DNA from 3 places in the Photobacterium sp. 1_MG-2023 genome. Region 1 is predicted to be linked to each of the others. Evidence: predicted binding sites of a transcription regulator. Region 1 holds the regulator's gene; each other region holds the start of a gene.

Region 1 (4,955 bases):
GTGGTGAAGTGATCTGGGAAGGCAAAAGCGCGACCGCCGAGCAGGTGGAGCAGGCCGTTGCCAGCGCCCGGGAAGCACTGATCAACTGGCGTAAAACCAGTCTGGCGGAGCGTCAGGCAGTTGTGGAGCGTTTTGCTGCCCTGGTGAAAGACAACAGCGAACATATTGCCCGCACGATCGCAGAAGAAACCGGGAAGCCTTTGTGGGAAACCCGGACTGAAGCGGGTGCCATGGTTGGTAAAATTGCGATTTCTCTGCGTGCTTACAACGAGCGTACCGGTGAGCGCGAAAAAGATGTGTCGGGCACCAAAGCGGTGCTGCGTCACCGTCCACTGGGTGTCATGGCGGTTTTCGGCCCTTACAACTTCCCGGGTCACCTGCCCAATGGCCATATTGTTCCGGCTTTGCTGGCGGGCAATACCGTGGTCTTCAAGCCTTCGGATCTAACGCCGAAAGTGGCAGAAGAAACCATCAAACTCTGGGAGCAGGCTGGTCTGCCTGCGGGCGTGATTAACCTGGTTCAGGGCGCTCGTGCGACTGGTGAAGCGCTGGCTCAGTCGAACGGCATTGATGGCCTGCTGTTTACCGGCAGTGCCAATACAGGTCACATCCTGCACCGTCAGTTTGCCGGTCAGCCGGGCAAGATGCTGGCGCTGGAGATGGGCGGTAACAACCCGATGGTGATCTCAAAAGATTACGGCGATCTGAAAGCGACAGTTTACACCATCATTCAGTCTGCCTTTATCAGTGCCGGTCAGCGTTGTACCTGCGCCCGTCGTCTGTACGTGCCTGAAGGCGCGGAAGGGGATGCGCTGATTGCCGCGCTGGTTGAAGCTGCCAAAGCCATTCATGTGGATGGCCCGTTTGCAGAACCACAGCCATTTATGGGCCCGCAGATTTCTGTGGTGGCCGCAGACAACATCATCGCAGCGCAGACGCGTCTGACGGAGATGGGCGGTGTGTCACTGCTGAAAGCGGAACGGGGTCAGGGTGCGATCGTGACACCGGGTATCATCGAAGTCAGCCAGATTGCAGAACTGCCGGATGAAGAGTACTTCGGTCCGCTGTTGCAGGTAGCGCGCTATACGGATCTGACTCAGGCGGTTGAGATGGCAAACAACACCCGCTACGGCTTGTCTGCCGGTCTGGTCTCGAACGATGACAGCGAGTGGCAGTATTTCATCGATCATATCCGCGCCGGTGTTGTGAACCGCAACCGTCAGCTGACGGGTGCCAGCGGTGATGCACCGTTTGGTGGCCCGGGGGCATCTGGTAACTTGCGTCCAAGTGCTTACTACGCGGCAGACTACTGCGCGTATCCGATGGCTTCTATGGAAGGAGAGGCAACCGAATTGCCTGCTCAGCTGTCTCCGGGAATCCAGCTATAATTTGCAAACCCGTATTTTCGAAGGAACCGCATCATGGAAAGAGTGGAAAAATTGTTTGATGCCCTGTGGCAGGACTTCACAAACCGTCTTTGCCCGTCGGCTGCACAGGTACATGATCTGTTGACAGAGGATGATCCGCTGCTCAACGATCATATCGCTCTGCGGACGTTTAATCTGCCGGGTGTGAGTCTGGATGTGCTGGCTGCACCTTTCATTGCGATTGGTTACAAGCCGTGTGGGACTTACCATTTCGAAAAGAAAAAGCTGTACGCTGAACATTTTGAGCATCCGAATCCGGCTGCACCGAAAGTGTTTATCAGTGAGCTGCTGGTGGGTCAGTGCTCTGCGGATCTGCAAAATACCGTGCGCAGTCTGGTGAAGCAAATTCCTCAGGGTGCGATGGATAACGGCAGCTTTCTCTACGGCGGTCGCTTGTGGGAGCTGGATTTTGCAACCTACGAGAAACTGGCGGAAGAGAGCGAGTACGCTGGCTGGGTTGCAGCACACGGTTATGGTGCCAACCATTTCACCGTGAGTGTGAATCAGCTGGAGCAGTTTACCGAAGTCTCTGCAGTGAACAGCCTGCTGCGCCACAATGGCTTCAGCATCAACACCTCTGGTGGTGAAGTGAAAGGAAACCCGGAAGTCATGTTGGAGCAGTCCTCGACCATGGCTGATCGAGTTGATGTTGCCTTTACGGACGGTGTCCGCACGATTCCGGGTGGCTTCTACGAGTTTGCCAAGCGTTATCCGCAGGCAGACGGAGAACTTTACCCTGGCTTTGTGGAAGCCTCGGCAGACAAGATCTTCGAAAGTACGAACATGTAACGGACTCTTGAAAAAGAAAACGTAATCAGCGGCCCCAGGGCCGCTGTTTTTTTAGCTGCGACAGAACAGAAACGGATGTTCAGTGCTGGCGATCCAGAGGCAGCATCCAATCATCTTCTCGTGCTGAAAGATCGGTCGGGCACACATCTGCCTCTTGCTCTAGCAGTTGGCGGGGCGATTGAAAGCCGGTCATTTCTACGGAAGAAGCAAGGAAGCGGCCCATGGTGATCACTGGGCGGGGAGGCAGTTGGCTGTGCTGTGCATTCGGGGCAAAACGTTCGATATCCATCTCGTCGCATCCACATCGGTCTGATATGCCAAATGTAGCAAGGGAGGAGAGGAAGGCAACCGGAATAATGTGATACGCCTAGAGAATCCGGATGCAACGCGAAGAGAGCCTCTGGCGTATAGCTTTCGGAAACAAAAAAAGCCGCCATGGCGGCTTTTTGAGTACTCACACTGATTGCATCATTTCAGGGGCTGCAGCCCCATTGGTTCAGCGAGTCCCGTAAACAACGATGGTTTTACCGTGGGCAGAAATCAGGTTCTGCTCTTCCAGCATCTTCAGGATGCGGCCAACGGTTTCGCGGGAACAGCCAACAATCTGACCGATTTCCTGACGGGTGATTTTGATTTGCATACCGTCCGGGTGAGTCATCGCATCTGGCTGTTTTGCCAGATTCAGCAGCGTCTGAGCGATACGGCCTGTGACGTCCAGGAAAGCCAGGTCGCCAACTTTCTGGCTGGTGACTTGCAGACGACGTGCCATCTGCGCAGAAAGACGCATCAGGATATCCGGGTTGACCTGAATCAGCTGACGGAATTTTTTGAAGGAAATTTCTGCTACTTCACAAGGGGTTTTCGCACGAACCCAGGCAGTACGCTCCTGGCCTTCTTCAAACAGGCCCAGTTCACCGATGAAGTCGCCCTGATTCAGGTAGGACAGGATCATTTCCTTGCCTTCTTCATCCTTGATCAGAACGGCCACGGAGCCTTTTACGATGTAGTAGAGGGTCTCTGCTTTCTCGCCAGCATGGATCAGTGTACTCTTTGAAGGGTACTTATGAATGTGGCAGTGAGAAAGGAACCACTCCAAAGTTGGATCTGTTTGCGGTTTACCTGGAACCATATTACTTACTTCCTCTGCAGTGTGTTGCCCAACGGCGTCATTCCTTGAATTGGGGTTGGGTAGAACAATACGATTGTTTGCCAACTAGCATATTCAGTCAACGGCTGGGCTGCAAGCGCATGTGAACATTCAGACCATGAGTTTAACTTTTTTCGTCACGCTTTGCTTGATATTGCGCGGGGATAAATGAACATTTTGGACACTTTACTGTGCACATGATCACACCGTTGTGACTTAGTGATTAAATCCGGTTTTTTGATGTAAGGAGTATTGCATGCAATCACGTGTTAAATGGGTAGAAGGTTTGACTTTCATTGGGCAGTCAAACTCAGGTCACAGTGTGGTGATGGACGGGAACGGCGGCAGCACCGCACCCAGTCCAATGGAACTGGTCCTGATGGCTGCAGGCGGCTGCAGCTCTGTCGATGTGGTCGACGGCCTGAAAACTGCCGGACAGGCGATTACGGCCTGTGAAGCGCAGATCAGTTCAGTTCGCCGCGAGCAGGCGCCGCGTTATTTCACATCTGCAAACCTGCACTTTGTGGTCACGGGTCATGATCTGGACGAAGCGGCCGTGGCGAAAGCTGTGGGAGAGTCGCTGGAAAAATACTGCTCTGTCTGCCTGATGCTGGGCAAAGGCGTGGCATTGACCCATTCTTATGAAATTGTTGCGGCTTAAATGCCGCGAACGGTGAATATCAGGTAAGTTGTATGATCATTCCCTGGCAAGAGATCGACCCGGACACCCTGACCAATCTGATTGAACATTTTGTGCTGCGGGAAGGGACGGATTACGGCGTGCGTGAGCTGAGTCTTGAGCAGAAAGTGAACCGGGTCCGGCAGCAACTGGCGTGTGGCGAGGCAGTCATTATGTACTCTGAATTACACGAAACCGTGGATATCAAGCTGCGTCGGACACTGCATTCAGAATAAATGTGTGAAACTGAAACCGGCGTCAGAAAACGGAAGCTGACGCCGGAAGACAGGCCCTTGAAACTTGACGGCTTTCAATTGCCCTGTTAATAACTGTTCCGTTTGGATAAACGACAAGGTATGTCATGTCTGCAAAACACCCGATTATTGCAGTAACAGGTTCTTCCGGTGCAGGGACGTCCACCACTTCTGAAGCCTTTCGCAAGATGTTCAATATGCTGAACATTCATGCGGCCTGGCTGGAAGGGGATAGTTTCCATCGTTTTACCCGCCCGGAAATGGATGTGGAAATCCGCAAAGCGAAAGAGCAGGGTCGCCATATCAGTTACTTTGGCGGTCAGGCGAATGATTTTGCGTTACTGGAAAACTTTTTCCGTCAGTATGGTGAAGATGGCAGCGGCAAATTCCGCCGCTATCTGCACACCTTTGATGAGGCCGTTCCCTACAATCAGATGCCGGGGACATTCACGCCCTGGCAGGATTTGCCGGAAAACACAGATCTGCTGTTTTACGAAGGACTCCACGGTGGGGTCGTCGATGGGGATGTGAATGTCGCCCAGCATGTGGATCTGCTGATTGGCATGGTGCCCATTGTTAACCTGGAATGGATCCAGAAGATTGTGCGGGATACGCGCGATCGGGGCCACTCCAGAGAAGCGGTGATGGAATCAATTGTC
Region 2 (4,955 bases), on a different contig from region 1:
TGTCAGTTCATTTTCTTCGCGCAACAGCCGTTTGTATTCAGCCAGAATCTGCCGGTTGGGTTCGATCAGCAAATCACCGCGATAGCCATCCACGACCACCAGCGCGTTATGCACCTTCTCCGGGACAAAATCCACGCCCAAGATGGCCGGGATCCCCAGCGCGCGGGATAAAATAGCCGCATGTGAATTTGCCGCCCCTTCCTGAGCCACCACGGCAGCGAGTTTATCTCTGGGAATGCTCGCCAGCATGGCGGCTGTCAGCTCTCGGGTCAGCAGTACAATGGGCGCTTCCCACTGGTGCTCGGCACCTTCCTCGTTATGCAGGAAAAATAAAAGCCGCTGCCCTAACTCACGAATATCGTGAGCCCGTTCCCGGAGGTAATCGTCTTTCATATTGGCAAACCGGCCGGAATACGCTTCGACGGTCTGACGAACCGCCCATTCCGCCTGATCGCCGCCGGAAACTTTGGTGAAAAGATCCTTGCGCAGCATTGGATCATTGAGCAAGTGACTGAATAGATCGAAAATGGCCAGCGTTTCTTTATGAAGTTCACTGTCGAAGCGTTTTCGCAACCGCCGGAATTCATTACTGGCCATCTCAATGGCAATACTGAGCCGCTCCTGCTCCGCTTCGCGATCCAGACAAGATGCCGGACAGACGGCCTCTAGCCGGGGTTGGTTGTCATCCCACCAGGCTTTTGCAACCGCAACACCGGTTGATGCAGCGGACCCGGTCAAATGCAAACCATCCCGTTGATCCGGCCACATACCCTGGGCTTTTGCGTGTGCCAGAATCACCGCCAGCTGCGCTGCCAGAGTGACCATGAAAGACTCTTCACTTTCGGTGAATTCACGCTTTTCCCGTTGCTGAATGACCAGCACACCCAGCACTTTTCGCTGATGAATAATGGGGGTACCAAAAAAGGAACGGAAATATTCTTCGTTGGTGCCGGGGATATGTTTGAAATTTGGATGCTGACTGGCATCAGCCACATTCACAGGTTCAGCCTGGTGCCCCACCAGCCCGACCAGACCTTCGCCAAACCCCAGCCCGACCTGATAGGATGGCTTGGTTAAGCCTTTGGTTGCCATCAGCATATACTGCTGGCGCTGCTCATCTACGATATAGACAGAGCAGCACTCCGTCTTCATTGCATCACAAATGCTGACCACAAGGAGATCTAACGCTTCGAGTAAGGTCGGCGCGCTGGCTACTTTCTCTACGATTTCTCTCAATTGGGTCAGCATGTAGGGTTAACCCCGCCTGTATTTTCGTTTAGATTTACGATCCTTACGTTCTTTAAACGGCATCGCCATCGCTGCAAATTCTTTCAGCGCCCGGCGATAAACATCCCGTTTAAAGGACACAACTTGACGAACCGGATACCAATAGCTGACCCATCGCCAACCATCAAATTCCGGTGTCGTGCCACGTTGCATATTCACCTTGGACTCATCGCATTCCAGACTCAGCAAAAACCATTTTTGCTTCTGCCCGATACAAACTGGTTTAGAGTCCCACCGAACCAGACGTTTAGGTAATTTATAGCGCAACCAGTGTCGACTGGAGGCCAGAATCCTGACGTCTTTTTTGGTCAGACCCACTTCCTCATACAGTTCACGGTACATAGCCTGCTCGGGAGTTTCCCCCTCATCTATACCACCTTGCGGAAACTGCCAAGAGTGTTGTCCATATCGTCGAGCCCAAAATACCTGGCCATGGCTGTTACAGATAACTATCCCCACATTAGGGCGGTATCCATCGCCATCAATCACTGGACGACCTCAAGTAAAAATATCAATTAACAGTGATTTTTTCACAGAATGCGCCTCAGGGTAAACATTCATTGTCATCAATCACTGTTTTTTCCTACCTAGCACTCACTTTATGGATAACTCCACCAAGAACCCGAGGTTATAAACAAAGAAATGAGACTTCTCCCACATTTATTCACGCTTTCTGTGGATATTTTTGTGCAGAAACTCTGTTCTTGCCGAATTAATCAACAATCCAAGGGGATCCACCTTACTTCATCACCGTATCAATCACACATAAAAGTTATTATCAATCAACATATTAAGACATTACATCCGAGTTAAAATGGCTTGATTCCCCCCTCATTTCAATCGGATCCAACCACCTGATTAAAGATCAACCAACTTTGCTGTTATCCACATCCGCCGGGGTGTATCGTTGAAAAAACACACAGCCCAACGGCTAAAGTCTGAACATTCCCCTGTAAATCCGTCCAGTTCAGACAATGCGCACTTTGTTTAATTTTTTACCTGTGGATATCTTTGGCACAGGATCCTGCTTTGATGGGTTGATCAACCGAGATACTGAATGTGTTAATATGAATCGTTTCGAGACGCTCACCACCAACGGATAGCCAGATGACAATCATTCAGCAATCTCCGCCCACCTCTGAATCTGAACTCATCAACAGAGCTCAGGCACTGGCCGGCTATACCTTAGGTGAACTGGCAGAACTGGCCGGGCAAACCCCGCCGCCAGACTTACGACGGGATAAAGGCTGGGTCGGTCAGCTTCTCGAATGGCATCTGGGTGCCAATGCCGGCAGTCAACCCGTCCCGGATTTTGCCGATTTAGGCATTGAACTGAAAACCATCCCCATCAGCCATCAGGGGAAACCTCTGGAAACCACGTTTGTCTGCGTCGCGCCGCTCATTGGCCTGCAAGGCATTCGGTGGGAAACCAGCCATATTCGCCATAAACTGGCCAGAGTGTTGTGGATCCCTGTTGAAGGCGAGCGGGAAATCCCTCTGGCGGAACGCCATGTCGGCTCGCCACTGCTCTGGAGTCCTTCAGTGGAAGAAGAAGCCCGCCTGAAACGTGACTGGGAGGAGCTGATGGATTTCATCGTTCTGGGCCGGGTTGAACAGATCACCGCGCGACACGGTGAAGTACTGCAACTTCGCCCAAAAGCAGCAAACAGCAGAGTACTGACCGAAGCTTACGGCGCAGACGGGCAGCCAATCAAAACGCTACCGCGCGGCTTTTATCTGAAAACTCAATTCACAGCCGAGATTCTGGCCCGGCATTTCATGCTCTGAGGCCCGCTCCGGCCCTATCAGAGCGGAATGGTCATATCGTCCTGACAGCAGGTTGGCTTTCCATCCGCTGAAAATTCATCGTGAGGATCGATGGTTCTCAGCGTGATTGATTTCACCCCCAGCGGCCGGAGAAACTCCCGGACCTGCTCCATATTCTGAAAATGCAGCATGTTGTCATCTTCATCTTTCAGGGGTTCGAGATGATTCTTATATTCAACTTCCATCAGATAGTCAGCCCGACCCGCATAGCTGGTCAGCACACATTTTGGCATCGCTTCACCAGGTGACTTCACCCAATGTTTGAATTGAGAGAGCTTCATCGCCGATCCTTTTCAGGGGGAGTTGCATTAACTATGTGCGAACATTTTCTGTTCAGCAAGCTCAGGGAATCCACTCTGTGAGACGAAACATTCGTGAGCCATCTTGTTGATTCCGGAATCGAATCGGCACATCCTGCCAAAAATGGCACAGAACCGAATGGAAGTTATTGATTGTTCAGTCGCTTTTCAGGCTGAATGTCCTGAGTTATAGTCAAAGAGAACTTGCGGTCCAAGGAGGGCAAATGAAATACCATAAGATCCCCCACTCTTCACTTGAAGTCAGTCAGATTGGCATGGGCACCATGACCTTTGGCGAGCAGAATACCGAAGCCGAAGCACACAGCCAGCTCGACTTCGCACTGGAACGCGGGATTAACCTGATTGATACCGCCGAAATGTATCCGGTTCCGCCCAAGGCAGCAACTCAAGGGCTGACCGAATCTTATATCGGCAGCTGGCTGAAAAAATCAGGCAAACGCGACCAGGTCATTCTGGCCACCAAAGTTGCAGGCCCGCGCAATGTCCCGCATATCCGAAGCAACATGGCACTGGACTGGCGCAACATCCATGAAGCCGTTGAAAAAAGTCTGGAACGGCTGCAAACCGATTATATCGATTTATATCAGTTACACTGGCCGCAGCGGGAAACCAACTGCTTTGGCAAACTCAATTATCCCTACCCGGATCAAAACACCGGCGTGACCTTAACCGATTCTCTGGAAGCTCTGGCTGAGTTGGTTCGGGCCGGAAAAATTCGTTATATTGGCCTGTCGAATGAAACGCCATGGGGCGTGATGTCGTTTCTGCGTCTGGCGGAAAAACATGACCTGCCCCGTGTGGTCACCATTCAAAACCCTTATAACTTGCTCAACCGAAGCTTTGAAGTGGGGCTGTCTGAAATCAGCCACTATGAAGGCGTGAAATTACTGGCTTACTCCCCCATGGCGTTTGGGATCTTAAGCGGTAAGTATCTCAACGGACAAAAACCTAAGGGGGCGCGCTGTACGTTATTTGATCGCTTCGTGCGTTACTTCACACCGCAAGGCATTGCGGCCACGGAAGCTTATGTGAACGTGGCGAAAAAGCACGGACTGGATCCAGCGCAAATGGCGCTGGCATTTGTGAATCAGCAACCGTTCAATGCTTCGACCCTGATTGGGGCAACCAATCTGACTCAGCTGGAAGCCAACATCAACAGCCTGTCCGTGGATTTGAACGATGAAGTCATGGCTGATCTGGCACAGGTTGGGATCACCTATTCGAATCCCTGCCCGTAAACATGGCTGCCATTGACCCAACGCAAACGCCCTCGTTGTCAGCGAGGGCGTTTGAGGACTTTCTCTATTTTTTGTCGTTCAGGCCTTCCTTCGTAAAGCAAGGCCTGCGATTACGTGAGACTTCGCGATCGAACTGCATGCCTGAGCAAACGCGTTTTACGCAAAGCACGTGTGCTGACCAGCGATTGGTCTAAACGCATGTCTTTATCGATACCCATGTCTTGCAGAATGTGTGTCGACAGTTGTGGTAAATGAACTTGCATCCGTCGATGTTCACGACGCC
Region 3 (4,955 bases), on a different contig from region 1:
AAAATAGTTCCCGGCACCGCCGACCGCTTGTGTCTGCACACCGAAGTAACTCAGGATCAGGTTGGTATCCGGGGTTGAGTTCCAGCTGTTGGTATGGACATACAACAACGGCTGTTTACGGGCCGCCACACCGTCCAGCGCGGCGGCAACGGATGCCTGACTGAACGGGCTGCTGGTTCCGGTAATCACCAGATCCGCCGATGACAGACAGTCAGCCAGATGAGCTTCAACCGTACACAGAGAAAACGTCATATGCGGGTAGCGGCTTTGCAGCCAGCGCTTCGACTGTTCGGAATGACTGTGGCTGATCAGCATCAAAGCCACATGCGGATTTGCCGGGCGGGACGACAGTAACCAGTCCATGACTTTGTTCATCTGGGGTGCAAATGCGCTGTGTTCACCCGCATCCAGTTCGCGCAGGATATTGGTGCCGAAGGCTGCACTGCGCCGTCCATCCTGTTCACTCAGGGTGGCCAGCAGATTGCCTTTCACACCGCTGAGCAGTGTCTGCGCACTGGTCAGATATTGCAGCGTGAAAAAACGGGAGTGTTGTCCCGGATCATATTCAATGCGTTCGTGACCGAAAATCTGGGCCTGAATTTCGCGCTGGCGGTGTTGTTCTGTTGCGATCAGGCTCGAAATTCGTTGTTCCAGCACGGATGGATCTGCGGGTAAAAGTCGGGGATCGCCCGCTTTGACTGCCCGTTGAATGGCATCTGAGGACTGGCCGTTGCCTGCATCACTGCTGCCGGAGTTACCGGCTGTTTGGTTGCTGCTGTCTGAGCCACCGCCGCATGCCGTGAGCGATAAACAGAGCAGAAAAAGACTGAATGGTTTCATGGGATTGTGTCTGTCATTTGTTTTTATCCTGAATAACATAAACGACAGATTTGAATGTGAAATGCGGGAAAAACTGGCATCCACAGAGAAAAAAATGCCGGTTTTGTCTGTGTGCTAGGCGCTGTGTCTCTGAACAGGACGAAACGAAGAGGGGATAGGATTCCACCTCAAACCCTGAAATAATCCGGACAGATGAAAATGAACAGGATTCCCGCATGCTGAAACACATCCGAGTCTGGGTCGCACGTTATGATGCCTGGTGTGGGCGAATGGGTTTTGTCCCAGAAAACCGCCGTTGTTGTGCGCCGGTCCGCTATGATGAAGAGGATGCCCGCCATCCGGCAAACCGGGCAGCCCGACGTCAGGCGACCCAGAAAACAGAGGACGAACAGGCCCGTGCACTTGATTGACAGTCATTGCCATTTTGACTTTGCGCCTTTTTCGCAGGCCCCGGCGGCTTACCTGAAAGATGCACAGCGGGCGGGTGTCAGTCATATTGTCATCCCGTCTGTCGGTGAGAAGAACTGGCAACGCATTCAGGCGATATGTGAGCAACAGTCGCCGGAAACACAACCGGCACTCTATTATGCGCTGGGGATGCATCCGTTTTTTGCTGCAGAGCACAGCCCGCAGACGCTCACCCGGTTGGAACAGGCATTGGCTCAGGCCGGACCACGCTGTGTTGCGGTGGGTGAATGTGGATTGGATTTTGCCATTGCGGATGCCGATCGCGCCCAGCAAGTCGAGTGGCTCTCGGCGCAACTGTCGCTGGCCAATCAGTTCAACCTGCCGGTGATTTTGCACTGCCGAAAAGCATTTCCAGAAATAGTGACCTGCCTCAAATCCTGCCCGCCAATTCGGGGAGGCATCTATCATGCTTTCAGCGGGAGTTTGCAGCAAGCCCATCAACTTCTTGATCTGGGTATCAAAATTGGCGTAGGTGGTACGATCACCTATCGCAGAGCAAACAAAACTCGCACTACAATAGCTCAGTTGCCACTTGATGCACTGTTACTGGAAACGGATGCGCCAGATATGCCACTGGCGGGTTTTCAGGGAGAGCCGAATCGACCCGACAGAGTGGCTTTGGTTTGTGAAGCGTTGGCCGAACTTCGGTCGGAATCTGCTGCTGACATATCGCGGGCCTCTAGCAAAAATGCCTGTGAATTGTTTGCACTGCCTTCTCAAAAATGAAGATTCTGACATTGATTTAGCTTTTTATTGTGCATCAGGTAGAACTATCGTGTGACCATTGTCACACTTGATGTTCAACTTTCACTCGGTTGCCAACCAAAGTGTGACGTGTGCATTACATGCTGTTAGTTGCCATGCGTATAATGCGCCCGACTCCTTGAGAGCCGAATTGTCGAGACGCCAAAATTTAACTATAGGGATGCCATAAACCATGAGCCTGTTTATGAGCCTGGTTGGGATGGTTGTGCTGCTGCTGGTAGCCGTGCTGCTGTCTGATAACCGCAAAGCAATTAATTTACGTACTGTTGGTGGCGCGTTTGCCATTCAATTCTTCTTTGGTGCATTCGTACTGTATGTACCTGTCGGCCGTGATGTGCTTTATGGTGCATCTCAAGCTGTTGCTAATGTGATTAGCTACGGTGACGAAGGGATTTCTTTCCTGTTCGGTGGCCTGGTTTCTGGCAAAATGTTCGAAGTTTTTGGTGGCGGTGGTTTCGTCTTCGCCCTGAAAGTTCTGCCAGTCATCGTGTTCTTCTCCGCGCTGATCAGCGTGCTGTACTACCTGGGTGTCATGCAGTTTGTGATTAACATTCTGGGTGGCGCACTGCAAAAAGCACTGGGAACGTCCCGTGCCGAATCCATGTCTGCAACAGCAAACATTTTCGTCGGTCAGACTGAAGCACCACTGGTTGTGCGTCCGTTTGTACCGAAGATGACTCAGTCTGAGCTGTTTGCGGTCATGTGTGGTGGCCTGGCATCTGTTGCTGGTGGTGTACTGGCTGGCTACGCGTCGATGGGTGTTCCGCTGGAGTATCTGATCGCAGCTTCGTTCATGGCAGCACCAGGTGGCCTGTTGTTTGCAAAAATCATCAAACCTGAAACCGAAACGCCAGTGGATCAATTGGGCGCAGATAAAGATGATGAAGGGCACGATGACAAGCCTGCCAACGTGATTGACGCAGCGGCAGCGGGTGCATCTTCCGGTATGCAACTGGCCCTAAACGTGGGTGCGATGCTGCTGGCGTTCATCGGTCTGATTGCGCTGATCAATGGTATCCTGGGTGGTATCGGTGGTTGGTTCGATATGCCTGAACTGAGACTGGAACTGATCCTGGGTTATGTCTTCCAGCCGCTGGCTTTCCTGATTGGTGTGCCTTGGAATGAAGCACAGATTGCCGGTTCTTTCATCGGTCAGAAAATTGTTGTGAACGAGTTCGTTGCTTACCTGAACTTCACCCCTTATCTGAAAGATGTGGCTGATGGCGGTCTGGTCGTTGCTGAAACGGGTGTCGCGATGTCTGAGAAGACCAAAGCGATTATCTCCTTCGCACTGTGTGGTTTCGCAAACCTGTCTTCGATTGCTATCCTGCTGGGTGGTCTTGGCGGTCTGGCACCAAGCCGTCGTCACGATATCGCTCGCTTCGGTATGAAAGCCGTTGCCGCAGGTACGCTGTCGAACCTGATGTCTGCAACCATTGCAGGTCTGTTCCTGTCTCTGTAAGACAGACACAGAACGCTTCATCTCTGAAACGCCGCGGCTGATTGCCGCGGCGTTTTTATTGGTTTTGCCTTGATACCAATCGCAGTAAATAACTGGTCATCCTAGCTTGCTAAAATGTTCGATATCTGCGTTAGATTTTTTGATTGTAGAATAACTACTTATCTAAAAAATCCGCCTTGTTCTCAAACATTTTTCCGGCGCTACTTCTGATCATTGACTTACTTTGATTGGTATGAGTCCCTCCCGCTGCAGACCCTGCCAACAGAATCAGTAACTATCTGGTTTATTTTCGGAAAAAAGTCGAAAAATGCCCACTCCCGGCCTTTCCTCTGCGGTATCAGACGCGCATCCTTAGCAGACACTTCATGGCCTTGGGTCTACACTCTGTGTGGGTTTATGGTGGGCGATTTGCAACGCGGCCACCGAATCAACAGGAGCAGGCAATGTACGAAGTGATGATCGCGCTGCTGGCTGGCGTTATTGTTGGTTTGCTGTTTTCCGCACTCAAGCTGCCTATTCCGGCGCCACCGGTTTTATCGGGGGTGATGGGGATTGTGGGTGTGTTTTTAGGCGGGCAGTTGTATCAGTGGATCCTCGAGCGATTTTTCTCCGGATAAATCGGACCTGTGCGGACAGAGACCGTCAATAGCACTGAAATCGCTCAGTCAAAGATTAGGGTCATTCAGTCAACACATTATCCACTCAGGGAAACGTTTAGGTGATGGTTTGGCTGATTTTCGCTTGGTAAGATGGCTGAGTAATGTCGCAGGAGGATGAAACCTGCGTGAATGCATTCTGATATTTTTGTGAATTAGGGTGTGTTTTGGATGGCTGGTAAGGGACTTCACTGCCCTTACGCGGTGAAAAGGATGTCAATCAGGTGCCGAAAGGTGAACCTGAGTCTTCACGGAGTCAAGTCCGCTTCTGTTTCTCTGTGGCTACAATCGCCGATTGAACATCGGTCAGCCAGGCGCAAACAGGACACTTGGTAGAACAATTTCGACTGGAGAAAGTCATGAGCGATTTAAAAACTGCTGCACTGCGTGCGTTAAAACTGATGGACCTGACCACACTGAATGATGACGATACGGATGCCAAAGTCATTGCGCTGTGTAAGAACGCAAAAACGCCAGTGGGCAACACCGCTGCGATCTGTATCTATCCGCGTTTTATCCCGGTTGCGAAAAAGCAGCTGCGTGAGCAGGGCACGCCGGAAGTCCGCATTGCAACTGTGACCAACTTCCCGCACGGTAATGACGACATTGAGATCGCCGTGGCTGAAACCAAAGCGGCCGTTGCTTACGGTGCAGATGAAGTGGACGTGGTTTTCCCCTACCGTGCACTGATCGCGGGTAATGAAGACGTGGGCTTCGCGCTGGTGAAGCAGTGTAAAGCTGCCTGTGGCGATATTCTGCTGAAA

Evidence for each region. Region 1 encodes CRP, which controls carbon source genes, mostly activating them, when cyclic AMP is high. Its sites were predicted from a motif close to TGTGANNNNNNTCACA; they were not measured.
Region 2: the regulator CRP is predicted to act here: its motif matches at 1,931-1,946, upstream of rppH (RNA pyrophosphohydrolase).
Region 3: the regulator CRP is predicted to act here: its motif matches at 2,085-2,100, upstream of Q4579_RS00715 (NupC/NupG family nucleoside CNT transporter).

The regions. Positions count from the first base shown of each region.
Region 1 is NZ_JAUORR010000007.1:15,553-20,507, reverse strand. It holds gene astD (succinylglutamate-semialdehyde dehydrogenase) at 1-1,388, shown strand, start outside; gene Q4579_RS08290 (DUF1338 domain-containing protein) at 1,422-2,216, shown strand; gene Q4579_RS08285 (hypothetical protein) at 2,296-2,505, opposite strand; gene crp (cAMP-activated global transcriptional regulator CRP) at 2,713-3,345, opposite strand; gene Q4579_RS08275 (OsmC family protein) at 3,620-4,024, shown strand; gene Q4579_RS08270 (YheU family protein) at 4,057-4,278, shown strand; gene Q4579_RS08265 (phosphoribulokinase) at 4,404-4,955, shown strand, end outside.
Region 2 is NZ_JAUORR010000001.1:240,616-245,570, forward strand. It holds gene ptsP (phosphoenolpyruvate--protein phosphotransferase) at 1-1,248, opposite strand, end outside; gene rppH (RNA pyrophosphohydrolase) at 1,255-1,776, opposite strand; gene mutH (DNA mismatch repair endonuclease MutH) at 2,395-3,075, shown strand; gene Q4579_RS01050 (DUF6482 family protein) at 3,093-3,395, opposite strand; gene Q4579_RS01055 (NADP(H)-dependent aldo-keto reductase) at 3,638-4,672, shown strand; gene Q4579_RS01060 (hypothetical protein) at 4,783-4,955, opposite strand, start outside.
Region 3 is NZ_JAUORR010000001.1:162,689-167,643, reverse strand. It holds gene Q4579_RS00730 (ImpA family metalloprotease) at 1-840, opposite strand, end outside; gene Q4579_RS00725 (hypothetical protein) at 1,056-1,250, shown strand; gene Q4579_RS00720 (TatD family hydrolase) at 1,237-2,034, shown strand; gene Q4579_RS00715 (NupC/NupG family nucleoside CNT transporter) at 2,246-3,535, shown strand; gene Q4579_RS00710 (XapX domain-containing protein) at 3,979-4,152, shown strand; gene deoC (deoxyribose-phosphate aldolase) at 4,551-4,955, shown strand, end outside.